2 regions of the Bacillus sp. LQ01 genome follow, and region 2 is predicted to be linked to the other one. Evidence: riboswitches for the same ligand, from Rfam matches in the RefSeq annotation. Region 2 holds a riboswitch; the other holds the start of a gene.
What was found. A riboswitch is a leader RNA that binds a small molecule or an ion and turns the genes downstream of it on or off. The one in region 2 is predicted to bind S-adenosylmethionine.
Positions count from the first base shown of each region.

Region 1: it holds a riboswitch for S-adenosylmethionine, as region 2 does, so the genes downstream of both, AC22L0_RS20630 (M20 family metallopeptidase) here and AC22L0_RS03550 (YezD family protein) in region 2, are expected to answer to the same signal.

Region 1 is NZ_JBYEZL010000002.1:1,591,436-1,609,476, forward strand. Features, by position in the region: partial or broken gene AC22L0_RS20560 (ABC transporter permease) at 12-407, shown strand; partial or broken gene AC22L0_RS20565 (alpha/beta hydrolase) at 429-620, shown strand; gene AC22L0_RS20570 (helix-turn-helix transcriptional regulator) at 947-2,734, opposite strand; gene AC22L0_RS20575 (sensor domain-containing protein) at 2,849-3,427, opposite strand; gene AC22L0_RS20580 (erythromycin esterase family protein) at 3,630-4,955, opposite strand; gene AC22L0_RS20585 (CPBP family intramembrane glutamic endopeptidase) at 5,316-6,200, shown strand; gene AC22L0_RS20590 (L,D-transpeptidase family protein) at 6,822-8,267, shown strand; gene AC22L0_RS20595 (hypothetical protein) at 8,610-8,825, shown strand; gene AC22L0_RS20600 (hypothetical protein) at 9,118-9,279, shown strand; gene AC22L0_RS20605 (DUF1259 domain-containing protein) at 9,698-10,084, shown strand; partial or broken gene AC22L0_RS20610 (DUF6241 domain-containing protein) at 10,387-10,605, opposite strand; gene AC22L0_RS20615 (DUF1904 family protein) at 10,736-11,068, shown strand; gene AC22L0_RS20620 (VOC family protein) at 11,170-11,562, opposite strand; gene AC22L0_RS20625 (AAA domain-containing protein) at 11,674-13,983, shown strand; SAM riboswitch class I at 14,060-14,161, shown strand; gene AC22L0_RS20630 (M20 family metallopeptidase) at 14,250-15,455, shown strand; gene AC22L0_RS20635 (Lrp/AsnC family transcriptional regulator) at 15,625-16,065, opposite strand; gene AC22L0_RS20640 (SDR family oxidoreductase) at 16,233-16,997, shown strand; gene AC22L0_RS20645 (TetR/AcrR family transcriptional regulator) at 17,280-17,876, shown strand; gene AC22L0_RS20650 (MFS transporter) at 17,939-18,041, shown strand, end outside.
Region 2 is NZ_JBYEZL010000001.1:651,577-659,266, reverse strand. Features, by position in the region: gene AC22L0_RS03585 (sirohydrochlorin chelatase) at 1-538, opposite strand, end outside; gene cobA (uroporphyrinogen-III C-methyltransferase) at 540-1,316, opposite strand; gene AC22L0_RS03575 (DUF3906 family protein) at 1,401-1,601, opposite strand; gene AC22L0_RS03570 (nitrite/sulfite reductase) at 1,612-3,234, opposite strand; gene cysC (adenylyl-sulfate kinase) at 3,246-3,839, opposite strand; gene sat (sulfate adenylyltransferase) at 3,852-4,988, opposite strand; gene AC22L0_RS03555 (phosphoadenylyl-sulfate reductase) at 5,028-5,732, opposite strand; gene AC22L0_RS03550 (YezD family protein) at 5,820-5,963, opposite strand; SAM riboswitch class I at 6,036-6,144, opposite strand; gene lysA (diaminopimelate decarboxylase) at 6,261-7,577, opposite strand.

The DNA of each region.
Region 1 (18,041 bases), on a different contig from region 2:
TTCGTCACAATATTGTGAGTCATGATTTTGCTAGCGGACTAATGTTTATGGGGTTCTTCGTTGGAGTTGCATTTTTAGCAACGATGGCAAGTTGCTTAATGTTTAAAGTTCTGTCGGGAGCATCAAAAGATGTGGCACGTTATCAAACGTTTCGTAAAATTGTTGTCCGCCGAGAATTATTAACAAACTCAATCTATAAAGAGTTATACTTCATATTTTTATTCCCAGCAATTGTCGGGATTACTCATATATTATTTGGTATGAACATGTTTAGTCCTATTTTACTCAATCTGTACTCTCGTATTTGGTTACCACTTGTTATTTTTGTAGTAATTTACTCGATTTATTACTTGATTACAGTTCAATTATATAAAGGAATTGTACTCTCGAAAAAAAGATCAATGTAATGATGTTATTCATAAAGAATGATAGATAATCCTTTTTGGAAAGAACAATTAAGAGAGAGATAACATTAATTATCGACTGTATCGAAAGTGAAATCACTTCTTTACAGAAGGAGATGGAGAATTAAGTCAATCGAATGAATATTATAGCCTGCTAATATCCCAGAGTATGTTATAAATAATATTGCCACTTGGGTGCAAGGAAGATTGAAATGAAATTAGCAACCATATTTTTAAATAGTTATTTTCAGAGGCAACAAGTGTATTAGGGAGGGGGCATTTGGCTTAGAGGAATCTTCATGTGAAAAGACCTGAAACAGCCTTCCCTATAGCAATAATAAAGATGTCTAATTTCTAATATAGAAAATAACAGCGTTGCTACATTCAATATGTAGCAACGCTATTTAAATTTTTTAAACAGGGTTAAATTTTTCAAGAAATTTACCTATAAAAAATGATATCCAATTAAATTCATAAGTTTATCCTCTATGTATTTTGTAACTACATTTCATCTTGCTGTAAAGAAACAAAAAAACACTTTTTTATTCAATAATTCCAATTTCTAGAGCCCTTTGAACAGCTTCTTCTTTGTTACGGACTCCTAGCTTTGTATAAGCTGTGGAAGCATAATTTCTGACCGTACCATTCGATAAATATAACCTTGATGCTATGGTAGTGTATCGAAGTCCCTTTGCTACTAGCTGCAATATTTCTATCTCCCTAGCTGTTAGCTCATAAGCGGCTGCTTTTGATTGTGGTGTCTCTTTTTGCTCATCGAACTTCTCAAATATTTTGTGAGACATTCCCTGATCAATCAGTGTTCCACCTTTGTGAATAAGTCGGATCGTATTAGCTAGCTCCAACGTTTCAATAGATTTAAGTAAAAAGCCATCCGCACCGTTGCGAAGTGATTCCAACGCCTGTTCGGTATCCTGAAACGTTGTGAAAATTAATACGCGGATATGTGGCCATTGTTGTTTGATTTTTTTTGTTGCTTCGACTCCATCCATGTGCTGCATATCTAAATCCATAAGTATAACATGGGGTTGAAGGCGCCCACACAAATCGATGGCTTCATTGCCATCTTCAGCTAAACCGACTACATTTAAATCTTCATATCTATCGAGTAGTGTCCTCAAACTTTCCCGAACAAATGGCTGATCGTCTACAATTAACAAACGAATAAGTCCATTTTTTATTTCAGTTTGTCGCGGTATGGTGCATGTAACAAGCATTCCTTCCTCTGGCTTTGTATATACAGACAAATGACCTTGCAAGTTCATTGCCCGTTCTTTCATCGCATTCATACCGAAGCCTTCCTGCCATTCTACATTTCCTTTTCCATTATCTTGAACTTCTAACCTCGTATATTGTTGTTCAAACTGCAATGAAACTATAATTTCAGTCCCTTGACCATGACGTACTGCATTCGTAAGGGACTCCTGTAAGCAACGAACGAATGTGATCTTCGCTTGCCGAGATAGTTGATATTCCTCTCCGAATGTCCTAAAACTTACATTTACCTGAGCGTGCTCCTGAAATTCGGCTCCAAGATTTTGTAGAGATTGAATCAAGGAAGGAGATTGACATGGAGAATCCATTTGATGTAGGTAACCTCTCACGTCCTCGATGCTTTTCCGTCCCATTTCAAGCAGAGAATCTAGCCTCTGTATACCCATTTCAGTAGCAAGTTCGGTGCGCAACGTTTCCATCCCCATAATAATAGAAGTATAAGCGTGACCAACTGTATCATGAAGCTCGCTCGACAGCCTGTTCCGTTCTTCTGCCAGTGTAATACGTTCAATCTGAGACATATATTGCTCAAGTACTGCGTTTTGTTTACGAATTGCTTCATTTTGCTTATGATTGACGATTAATAAATGGAAAGCGAAGCCCATTACATAAGCAAGTCCATAGTAGGTAACCATAATCCAATAGTTATTACTTGGCGCAAGCGCATAGAAAATTCCAGTTGTTATAAAAACTGTTATTGGAGCTGTCCAATAATAGGATAAATGCTTACTATTCGCAGCAATTAGAAACACTGATATAAGAAATGTGTTGTAAGCTTCCGGGAATAATGAGGTTAAATATATACATAGTCCACCATATAGCAGTATGTCTGTGAACAAATAATATTTATAATTGAATAGTAAGGCTACCCATGGAATAGAGAAGGCAATAATTTCCCAAAGAATAATAATCCAAAGCGGCAATGTTATACTATCCTGAAAATCGAATGTGGTTATGGCGATAGAGACACTAATAAGTATACGGACTCCTAACATAATCCAATCGTACCAAAACCAATACTTAACTATATCTAACAAGTCATTTACCCCCTAAATAGCCAACCTTTTTACTTCCTATATTATAAATTAATCCTTCATACATTGTTGTACTTTTTAATTTTACGCTGTAATTCTCTCATAGAAGGCAAACTTCTATCGATTTAGTTGCCGAATCATGCTACGGGTATAGCCCCCAATTTTCTTTGTCAAACGTTCTACTATTCTACTACTTATGGCGGTAAATACTATACCCATAAACATTACAAAGAGTGACTTGGCAAAAGTATCTATCTGTATGAAAATAATATTCATTTCAATGTAGCGATACAGTAGTGGTGCCAACAGGAACATAAGTGGCATTACATAAAAAATGGTTGCACAAATGATACTAAAAATGCCAATCACAAATTTCTGCATTAACCAAAAGACAGCAGACCAAGTACGACAATCTGTAAGCACTAATTTCACCTGAGCCCAGTTTGATGTATCCATTTTTATACTTCTATCATAAGTGTCGGTCGAAATATCTGTATAAATTTTCGTCTGTATGCGCTCGAATTGGATAAAAGGTGTCGTAGTCTGTAGTACGCGTATAACTAGTGGAATCCCAATTACCGTAAATGAAAGGGTGAAACTGAATAGCAGAGCTATTAGATAAAAACAAAAATAAAACAACCCTGTAACGAAAGTTAGTAATAAAAAATAACCATTCTGGATGAATCTTGATTTCATAAAGTTCTCGCTCCTATCTATGTAATAACCGAATTGTACTGCTTTTTTTGTCATTCTCACTAGTGTAAAAGTGTCATATGACATTTTTAAATGATGATAAAAAGGGGAGAGTAACCTACTTCTGGTTAAAAAAGATGCTTATATGAATCACCACAAAACAATCCCGTTCTTGCATCTGCAAGAACGGGATTGTTTTGTACTTTTATTTAATATGAGATGGACTTGTTTTTCGAATATGAAAAATAATATCAAATTGCTCAAGCAATGACGTATCAAAGTATGCCAATTGGTTCGGTAAGAGTCGTGCCCCTATACTTAGTAATGGTCTTTTTGTTTTAACCCATTTTTCTGCCGGTCCTTTAAGGTGACGGTTATCCAATAAAAACATTTTATATGGTACTTTTCCAAGGGTATAATTGAAACTATTTACATTTTGTGGAATCGGATCTGTTATAATCTTATCTCCGGTGTCGTTGTATAAGGTGAAATTCCCCTCCGTAGTTGTACTGCCAATTGTGACATAATTATTGTCTAAACGTTCCTTCAAATTATGCCCGGCAACATAAGGGTATAATTCCTCATCGAAAATTCCTTTAGCTATATGAACATTGTGTCCCCATACCATCGTTTTACCACCCAATGTCTCTTGTGCCCACATTACATGATCGGCCAAGTATTGCTCATGTAGCTTTAACATACTTGGATAGTCGTTAGGAATTAGCATTGTTGTATATTTCTCTATTGCACTTGCCGTTGCTTTGGCCCAGATGTATTCGGGTGAAGCTATTTCTGTGTTGGTTTGCCCATTCTCATCTTTTAGTAATTGGGCTACTCTCTCAGCGTTTGCTTTGAACTTTTCCTTTATTTCAGGAGCAAGGTCCATATATTCCTGTAAACCTCCATTAAAAGCCGACAATTCTTTATAATTTTCTTCTACTTCTGCCAGCAAATCTGGTCGATGCAGCCATACATAATCAATTACTTTATTAAAGCAGCCTTGGTCCAACTCCTTTAAGTCGAGCCCAATAAATTGGATCTTTTTTTTATGGGATGGATTAGCATTATAATCTTTCATCCACTCAATCATGGCTATAATTTCATCAGTAGGATATAACAAGTTTAAAAATTCTCTAGGGTTTCCTTTTCCTGTTTGGATATATTCATTTAGTTTTAAGCCGTTACCCCAATCTTCTTCTATTGTGAAATTTGTAAAACCCATCTCAGTAACCAAATATTTCACAAGCCGAAACTTCATAGTGAAAATTTCAGAGCTTCCATGAGTAGTCTCTCCTAATCCTACATATTGTGCGCTCCCAATCATTTTCTTAAGTGGTTTTAAATCCTCAAATGATTTTGACGGCTCTATCGTTTTTAATGGGTAAGCCTGTGATTGTATTGATTTAACTATATTTTTTTGTATTGATTGATCTGAATTTTCGACTGCTACTGTTTGAGCCTTTCCTACTTCTACATATCCTGTGACTAATAAAGCTGTACTAACCATTGCAATTATTCTTTTCTTATTCATTTTTTTCACCTCAATTAAATTATTTGTAAAAGCAAGATTGATTCATTGTACTTGCACGAATCAATTGCCTTAATTCAATTGTTATCTATCCCATATCATATTTTCTAGTTACATATTGTCATAAGGTTAATTGACACAGGTCATAGACTAATCATTACACTTTTGTACTATCCGCTATGACAACTTATAAATAATAATTACATTGATGAGTCGTAAGTAAGACTAGATTATAAATTGGGGAGGGATTTTAAAGATGAATGAATTTGTATACAAAAATATTTTTATTCTAAGTTGTGTCTGTGGAAATGACAAGAAGTATATTCGATAAACAAGTGAATTATAGGGGAAGGGCGGATTAAAATGATATTACACGCAAAATCGTTCCACAATAAAGATAAAATCCAACGTGCTAAAATAGGACTTCAACTTTTTCTGAGTATCTTAATCATTACTTCAATTATCCTAAATGTAGTAGTAATAATTACGAAAAGTATGCCACTTATTGTGGTATATATGTTTACCCCAGCATTATCTTCTATTTTGACTCGCATAATACTGAAAGAAGGGTTTAAAGATGTATCTTTTAGTCTCGGTAACTTAAAGATATGGAAAGGGATTGGTTTTGCTCTGCTAATCCCTATGATTATTTGTGGAATTACTTATTCTATCGCCTGGTCGAGCGGAATTGCGGGGTTTCAGTATCCCGAAGTTGGTATGTTTATTTTAGAACCGATCTACAATATGCTTGGGCTTCAGTATGTAACGGCACCATTCAGCTTCATTTATCTAGTAGTATTGAGCGGCATTTTCGGAAGTTTGCTTGGCTTAATCCCAGCTTTGGGAGAAGAAATGGGTTGGCGAGGTTATATGCTCACAAGGCTAGTCGATGCAGAGTTTTCACGGCCCATCCTTATTAGTGGATTGATTTGGGCAACGTGGCATGTTCCAATAGTTATTGCTGGTCTATATGTAGCGGGACCATCTGTCGTTCTTTCAGTACTTGGTATCTATCTTTGTATTGTACCATTCGGTTATATTATAGCTTATTTACGACTTATCACAGGTAGCATTTGGCCTTCGGTTATCATCCATGCTACTTGGAATGCCATTATTCAAGGACCTTTCACACGTGCAAGTACAGGGTATCAAACTGAGATTTGGATTGGAGAATCTGGCTTGATAACCGCTAGTATTATCTTGATTACTGCAATAATTACGTCTCGAATCGTAAATTTTACTAAATAGCATACGGATGTGTTTTAAATTCAATTAGTGAAATATGACGAGGCGAAATAAGATGCTCCTAAAAATATTAGAAAAAATCTAGTTGAACAGACTCTTACTTCATCTTAGGCTGCTGGATATGTGGGGGACATCAAGCTAAGAAAATAAACTTGGTTGCCATAAAAAACATAATGTTTTCATTTAAAGGCTATGAGATGAAATTTCATCATCTTCATCAAGTTTGACCTTCAGGAAATAAAAACTTAAACGATTATACAAATACTCTAACTGAAAAAACGATAGTCCTTCTACATTTTAGATAGAAGGACTATCGTTTATTTTTTTGACAAAATTAGGAGGTGATGTTCATAAAATGGATAATATAATTCGTATTTGCGTAAAGAGAAAAAGTTTTCCAAAGAAGATGTAGTTAATTTCCTTGGTATAACGGTTGATTGAAATTTCATTTTATAACTTGTAAAGGGCTGTGCAATGCATCGTACTATTGAAAAATCTAAATTTAATCATTAAATTGCGATAAAATGTGGTCGGAAATAATGAAATTTTAGGAAAAATAAGGTACACTAGTTTATGATTTTAGTTGAAAATCGTTTGACGTTAATGCATACGGGGGAAAGATTGATGAACAACAATACAACAAATGAATCAGTTGAAGAAATTGATCAAAAACGAGTAAGATCAAAAAAACGTTATACAAATTGGAAGTTTATTGCAGCGGGTATTGGTGTAATTGCACTTCTTATTGGGGGAATGAGTTATTATCAGGCAACTCACTTCAATTCGAATGTTACAATTAATGACACAAAAGTTGGTGGTCTGAGCGCTGATCAGGCAATACAGAAATTAAAGACATCTGGACTAGCAAACAAAGTCTATGTTGATCAACAACAAATTTTAGATGAAAAAGATACAAAAACAGAACTTACGGAAAAAGATTTGCCTCAAGTTAAGAAACTATTAAAAAACCAGTGGACATTTTTCCCTTCCTCAAAGGGAGAAAATTATTCATTGCTACCAGAGAAGGCAGATCAGTATCGTAGTGAAACGATGAAAAAACTTGTAGAAGAAAAGCTCATCTCTATGAATGAGAAATTAAAAGCGCCTCAAGATGCTATGGCGAAGCTAGAACAAGGGAAAATTGTTATTTCGAAAAGTGTTGAAGGAAAACAGTATGATGTTACTAGTCTACTGAAAGATTATGATAAGCAAAAATATAAAAGCGAAATTCATCTGAAGTCTGCATACATAAAACCTATTAAAGAAGACGATCCGATTGTCAAAAAAGAGGAGAAAGCACTACAGAATCTTCTTGGGCAGTCTGTTGAGTATAAAGTGCAGGATGAAGTTTATCCTTTAAAAGCGAAAGATTTAATTCAAAATGCCTCTATGTCAAAGGATATGAAAGTTACAATTGATGCGAGTGACATTAAGAAGAAAATTACTGAAATTAATAATGCCAAATCAACATTAAATAAAGATTTCTCATTTAAAACTCATTCCGGTTCAGTCATATCAGTAAAAGGAGAAGGATACGGCTGGGCACTAGATGTTGAAAAAGAAACTAAACAAGTTCAACAAGCCTTTGAGAAAGGCGAAAAATCGCTTTCTGCTTCTAATATTCACGGGAATGGTTGGGAGAAGGAAGGTATCGGTTATAAAACAACATCGAATAATGGCATCGGAGACACGTATGCAGAAGTTTCAATTGCAGAGCAACAAATTTGGATTTACAAAGATGGAAAATTAGTTGTTACAACAAATGTAGTAACTGGTAAACATAGTACTGGTGAAGATACATCACCAGGTGTGTGGTACGTCCTATATAAACGAACACCATATACGCTAAGAGGTAACGCAGTAGGAAAAGCTGATTATGCGGTTAAAGTAGATTACTGGGTTCCATTCACAAATAGTGGTCAAGGATTCCACGATGCCGGCTGGCGCAAAGACTGGGGAAATAATGCTTATTTAACAGGAGGATCAGGTGGGTGTGTGAACCTTCTTCCTAATGTTGCAAAAACTGTATATGATAGTTTGAACACGTATGATCCAGTTATTGTGTATTAAAAAATAGCTACGTATCAAGAAATAAACAAAGCAGGAAATCTTATCTGATGGTATATGAAAAAACACCTCTTGCATTCGCATACTAAGTGTGCAAATGCAATGGAGGTGTTTTTGTTTGAATACAAGAGCGTATTGCTTATAAGAAACAAAGTAGAAAGAAATAATAAGTATTCAAATAGTCAATAAAATTGACAATGAATATCATTTTCACTTAATATAGAATCATTGCATTTAATTAGACATGAATTTTTTGTTAATATAATAGATTTCTATTAAGTTGTCACATTTAAGAACTATCATTAAATATTTTAAGAATTTAAACGTAGGAAAGGGTAATATAAAATGAACTGGAAAAAAGGCGGATTATGGGTTATTATTTTTTTCGTTGTAAAAGGCACGATTTCTACACTTTTAATCGTTACAGGTGCTAAATATTTTGATTTATCATTTATGCAACTTATCTTATTAATTCTGACCTTATTAGTGATTTCTCTAATAAGCCGAAAATTGCTGTATAGACATAAACAAAACAAAAAGCAAAAAGAGCTAAATATATAATGGAGCCCCAGAGACCTTTGGATTTCTGGGGTTTTATTTTGATAGTTTTTTCGCATGTATATCAATTTAACAGAATAGGTTGTCCAAAATGATAAAATCGATGATGTTTAAAATGCGTCAGTTATTTTTAATAACGATTGATACCCGTATTTCTACAATCTATATAAATGACTCAATCTCCGCATCTTTTGAATGCCCTTCAATAAAACATAAGCAAAATAATTACCAATCCTATGCAAGAAAGTTAGGCTAGTTAATCGCATATATTTTATTGAAAGGATGTGATTGAATTATGGAACGGCCGAATTGGGGAATTGGAGGATTAGTATTCGTTGGCTGTATGTTTCTTGGTGGAGGAGTGGGATCTATGTTAGGTAATGCCCAAACTGGATGGCTAATAGGAATGGGCGCTGGATTTCTTGGTATGGCTTTAACGAGACTGTTCAGAAAATAATGTAACTGAGATTCTTCTTCTGGTAAATAAGGAAATATGTAAGTAAGTCATGGCATAAGAGTTCTATAAATTATAGTTAGAATCTTCTCTTTTGTATTTGTCTTTTCTAAATTTCTCCATACATAGATATAATTCTCAAGTCGGAGGATGGCACCTTAGGGTGTCTTTTTTATGCTCTTTAAAAATGTCTTATCATTATAATAGCTGAGTTTTGCTTTCAGTCTCCGATGTCCATTAAGCATAAAATAAAAATTCTGCACCATTTAAACTCTGATAACAATTCATACGATCAAGAATAATTGAGTTAATAGCTTTCGGTAGATCGCCATCATTTTTTTATAATAGATTAGATTCATTACCGTTTCAGACCTATGTATGAATTCATAATCTAATAGTAAAAGGAGGAATGATTAAAGGTATGGCGGTTAATGAGGAATCAATTTGTCAACAGTTTGCAAGAATCATTGGCGGTCAAGAAGGATTCGCTGGTGGGAAATGCGTGGCAACAATAAACCGAGATGAAATACGAGCAACAATCTTGGGAAAACGTTTTAGAGTAACAACTTCCTTTTCATTCGAATCACGAGACAATAAAACTGGACGGGCATTATGCCTAGGCCGAGTAGCACTCTTACAAAAAGAAGTCACTGAATTTGTGGCGACAATTATTAAACAAGGAATAATCGTTTCGTCTATACACAATGAGTGGTTATGTGATGATCCAAATTTAATTTACGTTAATATCGAAGACGTTGATGATCCACTAAATTTTGCAAGAAAAGTGAGAAGAGCGTTATGCACGTAATCAATTTCTTTAGTTAAACGAGTGATTATATTAAATTGAAAAGTTCAGCGTGTTGGATGGTTTTATAAAACGAAAGAAGGCGTTTCATATTTGGAATGCCTTTTCTTTATGTGTTCGTTACTAATGTGGGTGGTTAACTGGTTATATGCTGTTTATCTTGCAACAGCAAGAACTGGACGAGGTATCTTTAAAGGTGTTTGACTGTCTATAGATACCGTATTTTATCAAATGTTGTTAGCATATCATAAAACGATAAGGGAGAAATCGCCTTCATACCAACCAATCAAAATCTTGAGGTACTATTCTTTATGTTGTAAGGTTCCACTATTATTTTCATCAATTACTCAACGTACTGCTTCGATGTTTTCTGGAGTCATTTTAATAAATCCTTGCTTTTCATGAGATAATACTTTTTGATGAGTCATTTTGTGCATGGCATTGATTATATGACGATCAGAATTGAGGTCAAGTATTACCTCTTCACCTTTAATTCTATCAGTCTGCTTTTCCTTAACTCCTGATTATATTAGCTTCAATAACATATGATCATTCTTAAGAATGTCATTGAAATGTACGAATAGATGTTAGTGCAGCAAAATAAATTGTGTTATGATATGAGGAAATATAAAGCTATGTAACGGAGGGAATAACATGCCGCATGTTGTGTTTCGTGGAATTACTACTGAACAATTAAAAAGCATAAGCAAGCCATTAGTAGAAGAACTCGCAGATATCTGTGAGTGTGGTACGGATAATTTCACCTTGGAATTACCAAGTTCTACGTTTGTATTCAATGGAGAAGAAATAGAAGCGTTTCCTCTTATTGAAGTGAAATGGTTCGAGCGTGGACAGGAAATTCGTGATCGATTTGCCAAGGCCATTACTACATATGTAATGGATTTTGGACTTCCAGAAGTAGAGGTTGTATTTACAGTTTTCACAGAATCAGCCTATTATATTAACGGGAAGCATTGTGCAAGTTAGAGCTATTAGAAAGATTTTTATTCCTATAATAAAATATGTTTCGTTAAAAACAAGGGCCGGAATTCCGGCTCCTTTTCTATCCCGCAAAATAAAGTCTTACTTTATCTCTCCGTCTCAAAAAACTCAATCCATTCTCCATCAGGGCCAGCGAAGAATATGTAACGTGTTCCATCTGGTAATGTTTCAATTTCTTCTCCTAGTAAAAAGGTTACTTTTTGTTTCTTTAGTCTTTCGATCTCATCCTCTAATGAATCCACTTTAAAGCAAATGTGATGTACTTTTCCTTCTGCCGGAAGAGAAGAGTTGTAGCCTTCAATGAGTTCTAGTATCGTTTCTTTTGATTCTTCTACACCTAAAAAAGCGAGTTTTAAGTCTGGATTCGGATGACCCATACGTTTCATGAGCTGTAAGCCGACTACTTCTTCATAAAATGAAATAGATGTTTCTAAGTTTGCAACCATAAGTCCAACGTGTTCAATTCTTCTAACTGGCATGTAGATTCCTTCTTTCTGAAAATTATATACAATATATTATTGAAAATTAAGAAAATAAGCAAGATAAAAACCTTACAAATTTTAGCGTGTTATATGGTATAGTGAGAAAGTATGTTTGGGGAGAAGGAAGGAGATTATACGATGAATACAACTACTCAAACTCCTTCATTATCGGAAACGATGAAAGAGTGGCATTATGCATTAGCGTATGAAATTAAACATTGGAAAACGATAGGTGGTAGTAAAATTTCTATCATGAACGGTCGTTTTTTATATACAGATTATGAAAGTACAGTATACGTATTTCAGCTTATTTCGGAAGTAAGCTTACCTGAAGGTTCACCCATTCGAATTGAGTTCGATGGTGAGGAAGCGACAGGGGAAGTATTATCTATACATGGATTAGAAATAGAGCTGAAATTAAATGATTATATACAAGGTGAAATAAGAGAAGCGGTTTTATATAGTGAACCGTGGCAATTGTTAGAGCAACTACAAGAGCGATTGAAAGAAGCACGTAAAGATAAGCTGAAACGTAATCGTATAAAGCGTCTTGTTGATGGGACGAGCAGTCCGAAACATATTGAGAAGATGAAAAATCCAAAAAATGAACTGGCATATCGTTCGTTTTATAATCCGACAACGTACGTATGGGGACCGCCGGGAACAGGGAAGTCTTACAATTTATCACGTATTATTTCGGCTCATTATCAAAAAGGAAAATCGGTACTTGTGTTGGCTCATAGTAATGCGGCAGTAGACGTATTAATGAGTGAAGTAACGAAGCAAATTGAGAAGAAAAAGAAATGGACGCCTGGTGAAATTGTTCGTTACGGTTATAGTCAACATGAACATATACGAAATCATGAAACGTTACTTGCGTCGAAGTTAGTTGAAACGACGAACGGATCTTGGGGGGAGGAAAGACTCTATTTAGAAGAGACACGACAAGATCTTCGTGAAAAAATCTTATCGTATAAAGCAACATCTGCTGATAAGAAGCGTATACAAGAGATTGAAAGTGATCTTCGAAAGCAAAAGGCTAAAATTAAAGAAGTAGAAAAAGAATATATTGAAAATGCAAAAGTAATCGGCGCAACTTTATCAAAATGTGCCATTGATTCACTTATTTATGAGCGTACATTTGATTTAGTTGTTGTAGATGAAGTAAGTATGGCATATGTTCCGCAAATTGCATTAGCTGCTTCACTTGGAAAACGTATCGTCGTTTGCGGTGACTTTTTACAGTTACCTCCAATTGCGATGGCAAATCATGAACTCGTTCGTAAATGGCTTGGGGAAGATATGTTTTACCATGCTGGGATTGTTGAGTCTGTTAATAAATCAGAAGCACACCCAAACCTATTTATGTTGCAGGAACAAAGACGTATGCATGCGGATATATCGAAGTTTACGAATTCGTTTATTTATAAAAATAGAGTACACGATCATCCGTCTGTTTCAGAGCGTAAAGAACTTGCGCAATTGCAGCCGTTCGCAAATGAAGCGAGTGTTTTATTTGATACGAGCCAAATGGGAGCTTTTTCGTTAAAAGATGCTGCTTCTGGTTCACGTTTTAACATTATGTCTGGTGTAGTAGCAATGCAAATGATGTTAATCGGATTGTTAGATGGTGTGCAATCAATTGGTATTGTGACACCTTACAGGGCGCAGTCACGCTTTTTATCAACGTGTATTAGAGAAATGTTGCAGAGAACGAAATATCAAAACATACCAGTTTTAGCGGCGACAGTTCATAAGTTCCAAGGTTCTGAAAGAGATATGATGATCTTTGATACGGTTGACAGTTATCCGCAAGAACGACCTGGCATATTATTCTTTGATCACAAAAACCATCGCCTCGTCAATGTAGCAGTGACAAGGGCGAGAGGGAAGTTCATTCAATTATCTGATTGCCATTATATGCGTAAAAACCTTTCGAGAAAACAAGCGTTATCACAATTAACAGCTCATATAGAACGTCACGGAGATGTGTATGATCGTACGACATCAAGACAATTGTGGGAACGGAAAATTTCGAAACGTTTACGCTGGTTTATGGAAATGAATCTTGAGGAAACGAAAGGGGTATTAAAAGATATTTTAGCCTCAAAACGAAAAATTATTATTTCACTTCCAAGTACAAAACAAGTGGATAAGCGAGTATGGCAAGCGTTAATGCGTACAAATGCGCAAATAACAGTTTATAGTGATGGACCAGTTCCACTGAAAAATGTAAAGTTACAAAGACAAAATAAAGCATTCCCGTTTATCGTAATTGATGATGAAATCTTCTGGGCAGGCGCACCGCTTACATCTCAAATGATGTTTGAAGGTAGTACGGAATTTCCGTACGTATGTGCAAGACTGCAAGCACCTGAGACAATTGGTGTATTAAAAGGATTTTTAGATATTCGGTAAATTCGGATAGGAATTCCTTGACTTTTACTTGGAATGAACTTAGAATAAAAAATAATTTAATATAATTTTATGAAAATTCTTATCACGAGAGGTGGAGGGACTGGCCCTATGATACCTCGGCAGCGGATTCGTTATGAATACTGTGCCAATTCCAGCAAGGTAACTTGAAAGATAAGAAAGAAGCTCATTTTGACTGTATATACAGAAGCCTCTTTCTATCTTTTAGAAAGAGGCTTTTTTATGTGAAAATAAAAGGAGGAAGAAAAATGGGAGCGACAGGAGTAGCGTCACAAAGAAAAACAATTGAAGAGAGTATCGAAAGAAATAAGGAAAAGTACATAGAAACAAGTCATGATATTCATGCGAATCCGGAAATTGGTAACCAAGAGTTTTATGCCTCTAGAACGTTAAGTTTATTGCTAGGCAGTGCAGGATTTCAGTTGCAGCACAATATAGCTGGACATGAAACGGGATTTATCGCGCGAAAAAGCTCTGGAAAACAAGGACCTGCAATCGCATTTTTAGCGGAGTACGACGCTTTACCAGGACTAGGTCATGCGTGTGGTCACAATTTAATTGGCACAATTAGCGTTGTAGCAGCAATCGCATTATCAGAAACGCTTGAAGAAATTGGCGGGGAAGTTGTCGTGTTTGGTACGCCAGCAGAAGAAGGCGGGCCAAATGGTAGCGCGAAATCAAGTTATGTAAAGGCAGGTTTATTTAAAGACATTGATGCGGCGCTTATGATTCATCCGAGCGGAAAGACAGCGACAACGAGTCCTTCACTAGCAGTCGATCCACTTGATTTTCATTTTTACGGAAAAACAGCTCACGCTGCAGCTTCGCCAGAAGAAGGGATTAACGCATTAGATGCGGTTATTCAGCTCTATAACGGTATTAACGCACTTCGCCAACAACTCCCGTCAGACGTGAGAATTCATGGTGTCATTACAGAGGGCGGAAAAGCACCTAATATTATTCCTGACTATGCCGCAGCAAGATTCTTCATCCGTGCAGCAACGAGAAAAAGATGCGCGGAAGTAACAGAAAAAGTAAGAAACATTGCACAGGGAGCAGCATTAGCAACAGGTGCAAAAGTAAAAATCCATCAATTTCAAAATGAAATCGATGAATTACTCGTAACAAAAACATATAACGATATCGTAGCGGAAGAACTAGAACTATTAGGTGAAGATGTAAATCGTAAAGAAAGAGTAGGGATTGGTTCAACCGACGCAGGAAACGTAAGTCAAGTCGTACCGACAATTCATCCGTACATTAAAATCGGACCAGATGATTTAATTGCACATACGAATGAATTTAGAGAAGCAGCACGTTCAGAACTTGGAGATAAAGCATTAATTACATCGGCAAAAGCATTAGCAAATACAGCGTATCGATTAATTACGGAAGAAGGGTTGTTAGAGAAGGTGAAGGAGGAGTTTAGAGAGGCGCAGAGGAATCAGGGGTAAGGGGATTAAGGTGCTTTTTTCGAATAGAGATCTAATTCATAAGTAGAGATATAAAAAAGAACATTGAAATATCAATGTTCTTTTTTTGTTTACTAATCATTGATTTCATTGGCTTTTCTCATAAAGGAAAAACTTTTACTGTTAGCCGGGGATAATACGTATCCCTTTATTAGAACGACAATTTCTCCTCAAACTCACTCTTTAAAACAATTAAAGGAGACGATAATCCAAATTGCATTAAAGAGTCTAAAAATGTAGCGAGAGAATCCATCGAATCGCTCATGACCTTCATCATATAATTAAATTCCCCGCTAATTCGGTATAAATCTGTTACTTCAGGAGCGGCATTACAAAATTGAATAAAATCAGAGCATTGGCTCGTTTTAAACATGATGAATGCTTGAATGTTTTTATTAATTTTTGCAGGCTCAAATTTCGTTCGATAAGCCGCTATAACTCCTTGATCTTCAAGCTTGTTAATACGTTCTTTTACAGCAGGTTGCGTCATGGATATAATTCGTCCTATTTCTGAAACAGAAATTCTCGCATTTTCATATAACAGGTTCATAATTTTATGATCGATTTCATCCAATTTTACAGCGTTTTGCATTGTGTAGCCTCCTTGTTGTGTTTTCTAAAGTGAATTGCGAATTATAACTATAATATCATAAGTGAACGAACTAAATTACCTATAAATCTATATTTAAAATGATTAGTATTTGCATGAAAATATAAGTATAGGGTTTATCAAAAGGGAATTTAGGAAGGATGGAAAAAATGAAGAATCTTGATGGGAAAGTAGCATTAGTAACAGGGGCAAGTCGCGGCATTGGTCGTGCGATTGCGATGAGATTGGCAAACGACGGTGCATTAGTTGCGATTCACTACGGCCGAAATAAAATAGCTGCAGATGAAACAATTAGTGAGATTGAATCTAATGGAGGAAAGGCATTCTTAATTGAAGCTGATCTCAATTTAATGGATGGTGTCAAAAAAATAGTAGAACAATTGAAGAATGAATTACAAATAAGAGTTGGTACATCAGAGATTGATATTTTAGTAAACAATGCAGGGATAGGTACACAAGGGACGATTGAAAATACGACAGAAGAAGTTTTTGATGAAATTATGGCCGTAAATATTAAGGCGCCATTCTTTTTAATTCAGCAAACATTACCGTTACTACGAGTAGAAGGGCGCGTTATTAACATTTCATCAGCGGAAGTAAGACTTGGTTTTACAGGGTCCATTGCATACGGTTTAAGTAAAGGTGCACTAAATACGATGACACTTCCTCTAGCTAAACATCTTGGAGAACGAGGTATAACAGTGAATACAATTATGCCTGGATATACGAAGACAGATATCAATGCGAAATTGCTAGATGATTCAGAAATACGGAATTTTGCTACGGATTCATCTGTGTTCGGACGAATAGGGCAAGTTGAAGATATTGCAGATGTAGTAGCATTCCTTGCTTCTTCTGATAGCCGCTGGGTAACAGGGCAGATTATAGATGTCTCTGGAGGGTTTTGTTTATAGGGGCACTACTCCATAACCAGCAAGCTAATTAAGTAAATTACTAGTTATGAAACGATCCTCGTTTCATAACTAGTAATCTATAGAAAGGTAGAGATGATAAAGAAATCTATTAAAACGTGATTTTTTCGCTAGGCAATTTGAATAAGGGGGCTATTTTTAATTATTCATAATCTAAAATAATCCAATTTTATTTTACAGTAACATTAAAACAAAATTATTGACCGCGTGGTACAAAAAGGAGTATTCTATTCATGTTATCTTTAAAATGAGAGGAGGATACGATTGAATAAACGCGGCAGACCTCGAGAGTTTGATTATTCCTCAATTGTAGATGTTGCAATGAAAACATTTTGGTTAAGAGGATATGAAGGATGTTCTACACAAGATTTATGCAGTGATACAGGACTTGGAAAAGGAAGTTTATACAATACTTTCGGTAGTAAACATGAACTGTATAAACAAGTATTAGAACGCTACCATGAAATTGGGATTAGGGAACAAAAGAAATTGTTACATACTCCAATTCCAGTTAAAGAACGATTAAGTAATTTTTTTGAATGGGCATTGAAAGAAGACTTTGAGAATATGGATCAAAAAGGATGCTTATTGATTAATGCCAGTATAGAACGTGCTAAAAACGATTTAATGGTACAAGAAATTTTCTCGAAGCATGTTGAACTTCTTAAACAAGCTATTGAAACAGTGATGGAGGAAGGATTGCAAACAGGTGAAATTTCAAAGAAGCAATCCGCTGAGGAATTAGCTAGTCTGCTTTTAAGCAGTTATTACGGATTCCGTGTTCTTAATGTATCGATGCAAAATCGGATGTTGTCTGAACAAGTTATCAAAGGAGCAGTAGAGTCTATTTGTGGCGCTTAGTGCGCCCTTTTTTCGCACTATTTTTGTACCGATCATTACAATAATGAATAAGGAGTGTTTTTATGCCATCGATTATTTATTTATTAGCTTTAGCAATCTTTTGTATGACTACATCAGAATTTATGGTTGCAGGTATGATGAATGAACTTGCTCTTGCATTCCAGG
Region 2 (7,690 bases):
CAACTTCCTTTAACTTCTCCTCAAATTTTGGCTCTGCAGCCGCTAAATAACAAACTTCTACTTTTTTAACCTTCTCTTTTGTTTGAAATAAAGAAGCAATCCAGTTTATATCTCTTAATACTTCAGGATCACTGCTCCCTCTTGCAACAAGAAGTAACGTCACTTCATTTTTATCTTCCTGTTCGATGCCACTTCCGCTATACACCGATTTAACAAGTGTTTTTGATACACCAAACGGATTACCATAGGTCACTTTAACATCCGAAAATTGATTAGTTAACTTTTCCAATTCAAAAGGGATATCTTTTTTTACATGCCCTGCCGCTAATAAAAAAACAGGGATAGCAATAATCTCAGTGGCCCCACGCTTCACACATGTACGAAAACCATCTTCAATAGAAGGATTCGCTAACTCTAAAAAACAAACTTCTTGAATAGTCGCTTCTATACGGCTCATACACGATGTAATAAATTGAATCGCCTCTTCTTTCGCTGTCTTCAAACGACTTCCATGACATATATATAAGACGGCTTTCATTTTACAACACTCCACTTACTTGATAAGCATTTTCTGTCTGCTTCTCAAACCAATGAATTTTTTCTCTAAAACGGACAACCTCTCCAATTACAATCATACTCGGATTTTGAATTTGCTCTTTTTTCGCAACATCTACAATTGTCCCTAACGTTCCAACAACTGTGCGTTGCATAGACGTCGTCCCCTGCTCAATAATAGCAGCTGGCGTACTTTTATCTTTTCCATGCTTCATAAGTTGCTCACATATGTAGGGCAAATTACTAACCCCCATATATACCGCTAAAGTCTCTACACCTTTCGCTAAACTCTCCCATTTCACTTCTTCTTCAGCACCTTCTTTCCTATGCCCAGTCACAATAGCAAAACTTGCACTTGCATCACGGTGCGTCACTGGAATGCCCGCATAAGCAGGAGCAGCTATTCCAGCTGAAATACCAGGAATGATTTCAAATGGTACACCTTGCTTTGCTAATGCTTCAGCTTCTTCTCCCCCTCTACCAAACACAAATGGATCGCCGCCCTTAAGCCTCGTTACAACTTTTCCTTTTTTCGCATACTTAATAAGAAACGTGTTAATTGTCTCTTGCTTCATCGTGTGATAATTCGGGAGTTTTCCACAATAAATTAAATCCGCGTCAGGCTTTGCGTGTGAAAGCAGCTCTTTATTCACAAGTCGGTCGTATAAAATAACATCTGCCTTCTCAATACATTTCAACCCTTTAACAGTAATTAAATCTGGATCGCCAGGACCCGCTCCAACAATATAAACCTTTCCCATCATCTCTCCTCATTTCTTCTATTAAAATGAAACTTCCATTCGTATATAAGAATGGAAGTTTTTATTTTTTCGTATTACTGATCTCTACTCATGAATAACAAATGCCGCACCTTTTCGAATCTTCTTTTTTTCAAACAAAGAAATCTCTTTTACCTCTGGCAACGGTAAAAAATGCTTTTCAAGCTCAATCTCCGCAAGCTTAAATGCCTGTTCTTCACTTTGAGCAATAACAACTATCGGAACAATATCACTCACTAATACAGCTTCAAATCGATATAAATCCATATCGTCCCTCCTAAGACGCTATGACTTCTTCTAACACGTTATTTAACGCTATTTGTAATGTATCTACACCAACACGACCTACAAAATCATAAAATGTCTCGGCTGGTAATTTATTCTCTTTGAAATAACTTATAAATGATGCGAGTACATCAGGTAGATCCTCGCCATCTATTTTTCCTTTTAACTTTTGATTGTAGGCACCGCCATCTAACAATGTTCCACCTACGTATATTTCAAACGCTTCAACAATGCCTTTTTCCTTCGTTTTCATTTTCACCCCTTGTAACCCAATGTCAGCAATTTGACGTTGACCACATGAATTCGGGCAGCCTACCATATGAATTCGAACTGGAACATCGAGTGCAATTTGTGTATCTAAGTATTCTGCAATTTTTCGTAATCTTTCTTTCGTTTCTACTAGTGCAAGATTACAATATTCAATACCGGTACATGAAACCGCATGACCAATAAATGATTTCGGGCTAGCAGATATCGCTTCAAACAGCGGTTCACTAAGTAATCCTTTTACATTTTCCGGAGGAACGTTCGGAATAATGAAGTTTTGCGAGTTACATGTACGAATTTGTCCATTTCCATATTGCTTTGCGATTCTTGCAACCTCAAACATTTCTTCTGCATGTAAACGACCTACCGGTACATTAAAACCTACATATTTTAATCCCTTTTGTTTTTGGTCTTGAACACCATAAAAATAGCCTGCATTCCATCCTTTGAGTGCACTTTCCCCTTTACTTTGTAAAGGCCCTGTATACTCTATTAGTTTCTCTTTAAATTTCTCTGCTCCCCAGTCCGCAATAAGAAATTTCAAACGCGCTAAATGACGTTTCTCACGATATCCAAAATCACGGAATATAGTAGCAATTGCAATCGCCACCGCCTTCACTTCTTCTGGTAAAACGAATACATCTAATTCCTCAGCTAAATACGGACGGGCTGATAATCCTCCACCTACTTTTATATGAAAACCAACTTTTTTCTCACCATCTATTTCTTTCGTAGCAGGTGTAAATGCAACACAGTTAATCTCTGCGTTTGCTGAATTATAAATATTAGAACTAATAGACATTTTAAATTTACGTGGCAAGTTAGAAAACTCTTCATTATGTTGGAAGTAATCATATACTTCTTTTACAATATGCGTTGTATCAAATAGTTCATTTGCATCAATGCCAGCAAGCGGATTACCTGTAATATTCCGCGTTATATCACCACAAGCCCCCGCTGAAGATAACCCAACTCTTGCTAACCTTTTAAAAATATCTGGAATTTGCTGAATTTCTAACCAGTGAAACTGAATCGCCTGTCTCGTCGTAATATCTATTACATCACGTCCATAATCTTCAGCGATAGAAGCAAGTACTTCTGCCTGTGCATTTGTAATAATCCCTGACGGAATATTTACCCGCATCATAAAATAACCAGCTTCTTTCGGTCTTTGTAAATACAAGCCTGCCCATTTAAAGGCATCCCACTCTTCTTTCGGAATAGATTCGAAACCATTTTCCGCATAGTAAGGAATATCATTAAAAATTTCTAAGCCATCTTTTTCTAATTTATTTTTCTCGGTCTGATTTAATTTTTCATTGTTAGCCCATACTTTTTCATAACTCATTGTTTATCCCCCTATATAAAACTACGCTCTTGTAAGTACTTCACGATTTGTTCTGCACATTCTTCAATAGAATATTTGTGCGTTTCTACAATTAATTCCGCTTGCTCTGGCTCTTCATAAGGCGAATCAATACCTGTGAAATCCTTAATATCACCTTTTCTTGCCTTTTTATAAAGTCCTTTCGGATCACGTTTCTCACACTCTTCAATCGGACACTTCACAAAAATTTCAATAAATTCATCTGCCGCTAATAAATCTCTTACTTGTTTGCGGTCTACTCGAAATGGTGAAATAAATGCTGTAAGGACAACTGCTCCTTGATCTACAAATAACTTTGCCACTTCGCCAATACGTCTTATATTTTCCATGCGATCACTTTCAGAAAATCCTAAGTCTTTATTTAAACCGTGGCGAATGTTATCCCCATCCAGCACATAATTTCCAATATTCTTTTCAAACAGTTTACGAGCGACCGCATTCGCTACTGTAGATTTACCCGAAGCTGATAAACCAGTAAACCAAATTACAAAACTATGATGTCCATTCTTCACTCTTCTCTCATCTTTTGAAACCGAAGCTGTATGCCAAGTAATATTCGTATCCATCTCGTTCTCTCCCTATTCTGTTACTACTTCTTTTTTCAAGCCTTTAATTAGCACTTCCACTACTTCTTTACGACTAAATGTACTTGGCGGAATCTCACCGTTTCTTAATAATTCTCTTACTTTCGTACCCGATAAAATAACATGATCTTCTTTTCCGTGCGGACATGTTTTCGTTGAAGCCATCGCTTCACATTTGGTGCAGTAAAAACTATGTTCAAAGAATAGTGGTGTAATTCCTAACTCTTCTATCGTAAAATTTGTGAAGATTTCTTGCGCTTCATACGTTCCGTAATAATCTCCTACTCCAGCATGATCACGCCCTACTATAAAGTGGGTACATCCAAAATTCTTTCTTACTAACGCATGAAATATCGCTTCCCTTGGTCCTGCGTAACGCATGGCAGCAGGAAATACACTTAAAAAGACACGATTTTTCGGATAATATTTTTGAAGAAGTACTTCATAGCTTTCCATTCTTACATCAGCAGGAATATCATCCGATTTCGTTTCTCCGACGAGCGGATTTAAAAAGAGACCATCTACAATTTCAAGAGCAGATTTTTGAATATACTCATGGGCACGATGTACCGGGTTTCTCGTTTGAAATCCGACCACTGTTTTCCACCCACGTTTTTTAAATGCTTCCCTCGTTTCAATTGGGTCTAAATGATAAGAAGGAAATTGATTATTTTCAAAGCGTTTTGTTAGAATAATAGTTCCTCCAACGTAAACGTTTGGTCGTTCATATAATTTTTTCACTCCTGGATGAGCCTCATCCGTTGTTTTATATACAAGTAACGCTTCTTTTTCTTTATCTGGTACAAAAATATCTTCTATTTGAATGACACCGTATATATTTCCATTGTTGACAAGCTTTACTTCCTCTCCAACCTTCAGGCTTTCTGCGACTTTTTCTGTTACCGGTAATGTAATCGGTATACTCCACACACTACCATTTGCTAAACGAAGCGTTTCTACGACTGAATCATAATCTTCCTTCCCTAAAAAACCAGTAAGGGGGCTATATCCACCTGTCGCCAATAGTTCTAAATCACTTAACGCAATATTGTCTAATTTAATTTCTTTTTCAATTTGTGATACGTCATATGTCTCATCTATACGGTTTACTAATTCGTTTACTATGCTCATTTTTCTATATCCTCTCTTAGCTTTATTTCAAGATTCATCTTATTGGTAATGAAGACCACATTCGGTTTTCACTTTCCCAGCCCATCTACCATCTCTTGAATCGCCACCATCCCCTACAGGTAACGTACATTTCTCACACCCAATACTTGGATAGCCAACATCATGCAACGGGTTATACGGCAAGCTATGTTTGTATACATATCGCCAAACTTCTTTCCACGTCCAATGAATGAGTGGACAAACTTTAATAGATTGAAAACGATGATCTTGATTTATAAACTTTGTATGCTTACGTGTTTCTGATTGTTCCCTTCTTAAGCCCGATATCCACGCTTTTTCCGCTGCTAATGATTTTTCTAACGGTAAAATTTTTCTAATCTTACAACAAAGATTCGGATTACTTTCCCATAATTTCTCACCATGCAACTTCTCTTGTTCATCAAGCGTAAGTTCCGGTTGTTTTTCTATAATATTTAATGAAGGAAATCGCCTCCGCACTTTTTGAATTAATTCATATGTTTCTTGAAAATGAACATTTGTATCTAAAAATACAACTTTAGCAGATGGATTTACTTGGTTTATAAGGTGCAGCAATACCATACCTTCCACCCCAAAGCTACATGCGTAGACGATTTCATCTTTATATTCTTTATAAGCCCACTTTAATACTGATAGCGCGCCTTTTGTTTCATCTTCTTCCGAAAACGAAACAACATTTTCTTCCCACGTTTCATACGTCAACATGTTTTTTCCCCCTGTAAAAGCAAAAAGACGGTTTTAACCTAATGAAAATAGGTTAAAACCGCCTCTAGTTTTTCTAGTCAGCGCTTTTCACTTTAAACGTACCTTTTCACTTTTCTCTAACTGAATTACTTTTCCATCTTGCACAACAATTGTAATTGAACCATATTTCATATCAGCAAGCATCGCTTCAATCTTCTCGGATACTTCATCAAAATGTTCCCGTACACCCACGCGAACAGCCCCCCTTTTTATTCATAAAAAAAATCTTTCCCATTTCGAAAAGACTGTTCGGTAATATATTTTACCTTATCTTTCAAAATGGATTCCATTTTGCTGGATTTAGCACCTTGCTTTCTATAAGCAGGTTGCCGAGCTTCTTCGGGCCAGTTCCCTCCGCTTCTCTTGATAAGCTTTGTATTTGTATTTTATCATAATTCTGATTTTTTTCAATCCTAGTTTTCCGATATATTTTAATTATTTTATTTTTACAAAAAAGGAATTGCCCATCCGAACAACCCCTTTTTCTATTTAGACAAGCTCTTTAATACGTATGCGATCGTTCCCAATAATATTTTCATATGTTTCGCGTTCCACAACTACTTGCGATGTTCCGCCTTTTGCAAAGACAACGGCTGGTCTTCGAATCCGATTGTAATTATTCGCCATCGAGTACCCGTATGCTCCTGTACAGGAAACTGCTAGTAAATCAGAAGAAGCGACTTTTGGTAAATGAATATCCCAAATCAACATGTCTCCACTCTCACAGCATTTCCCGGCAATCGAAACGAGTTCCTCATTCTCATCATTCCCTCGATTCGCTAACATCGCTTCATAACGCGCGCTATATAAAGCAGGTCTTAAATTATCTGTCATTCCACCATCGACTGATACATATTTCCGAATACCAGGAATATCTTTCACAGATCCAACTGTATAAATTGTTGTCCCAGCATCACCTACAATGCTACGTCCTGGTTCAATCCATATTTCTGGCAATGGATATTCACATACAGTAAATTGTTCTCTCACTGCACTTGTTACAGCTCGCACATATGTCTCAAGAGTTAATGGTGTATCTGACTCTGTGTAGCGTATTCCAAATCCCCCGCCTACATTTAACACTTTTACTACATAGTTTGTTTGCTCTCTCACTTCTACTAAAAATTGGCGAAGAACTTCAATCGCTCGAACAAAACCAGCTGTTTCAAATATTTGCGATCCAATATGTGAATGGATCCCTAGCACATTATAATTGGATTTTTGTAAAGCAAATCTAATTGCCTGCATCGCTTGACCGTTTGAAACGCCAAATCCAAATTTCGAATCATCTTGGCCTGTCGTAATATATTCATGTGTGTGCGCCTCTACTCCAGGCGTTACACGAATTAATATGTTCACAAACTTTCCATGTTGCATCGCTAAATCGTGTAAAACTTCTAATTCAAAGAAATTATCTACGACAAAACAACCGATATTCGCCTGAAGAGCCATCACTATTTCTTCTTCTGTTTTATTATTTCCATGAAAATGAATACGTGATGCCGGAAATCCTGCTTGGAGCGCAGTATATAATTCTCCCCCAGAGACAACGTCTAATGACATATTCTCTTCACGAGCTACTCGGCACATCTCCATGCACAAGAACGCCTTGCTTGCATATGCTACTTGATAAGAGAAACCACTTTCTTTAAAAGCACGATGAAATGCTCGGCATTTTCCTCGGATAGACTCTTCATCGTATACATAAAGTGGTGTTCCGTATTGCTTTGCTAGCTGCGTCGTATCGCACCCTCCAATTTCTAAGTGTCCTTGCCCATTAATTCGGCTTGTGCCGTGTAAATACATTTAAATTCCTCCCTTATTTCCTCTAAAACTCATAACCCCAATCTTCTATTCATTGCAGCACGCTTTTAGATAGACAAAAAACGCGCGGAACAATGTTCACACGCGTTTCTTAT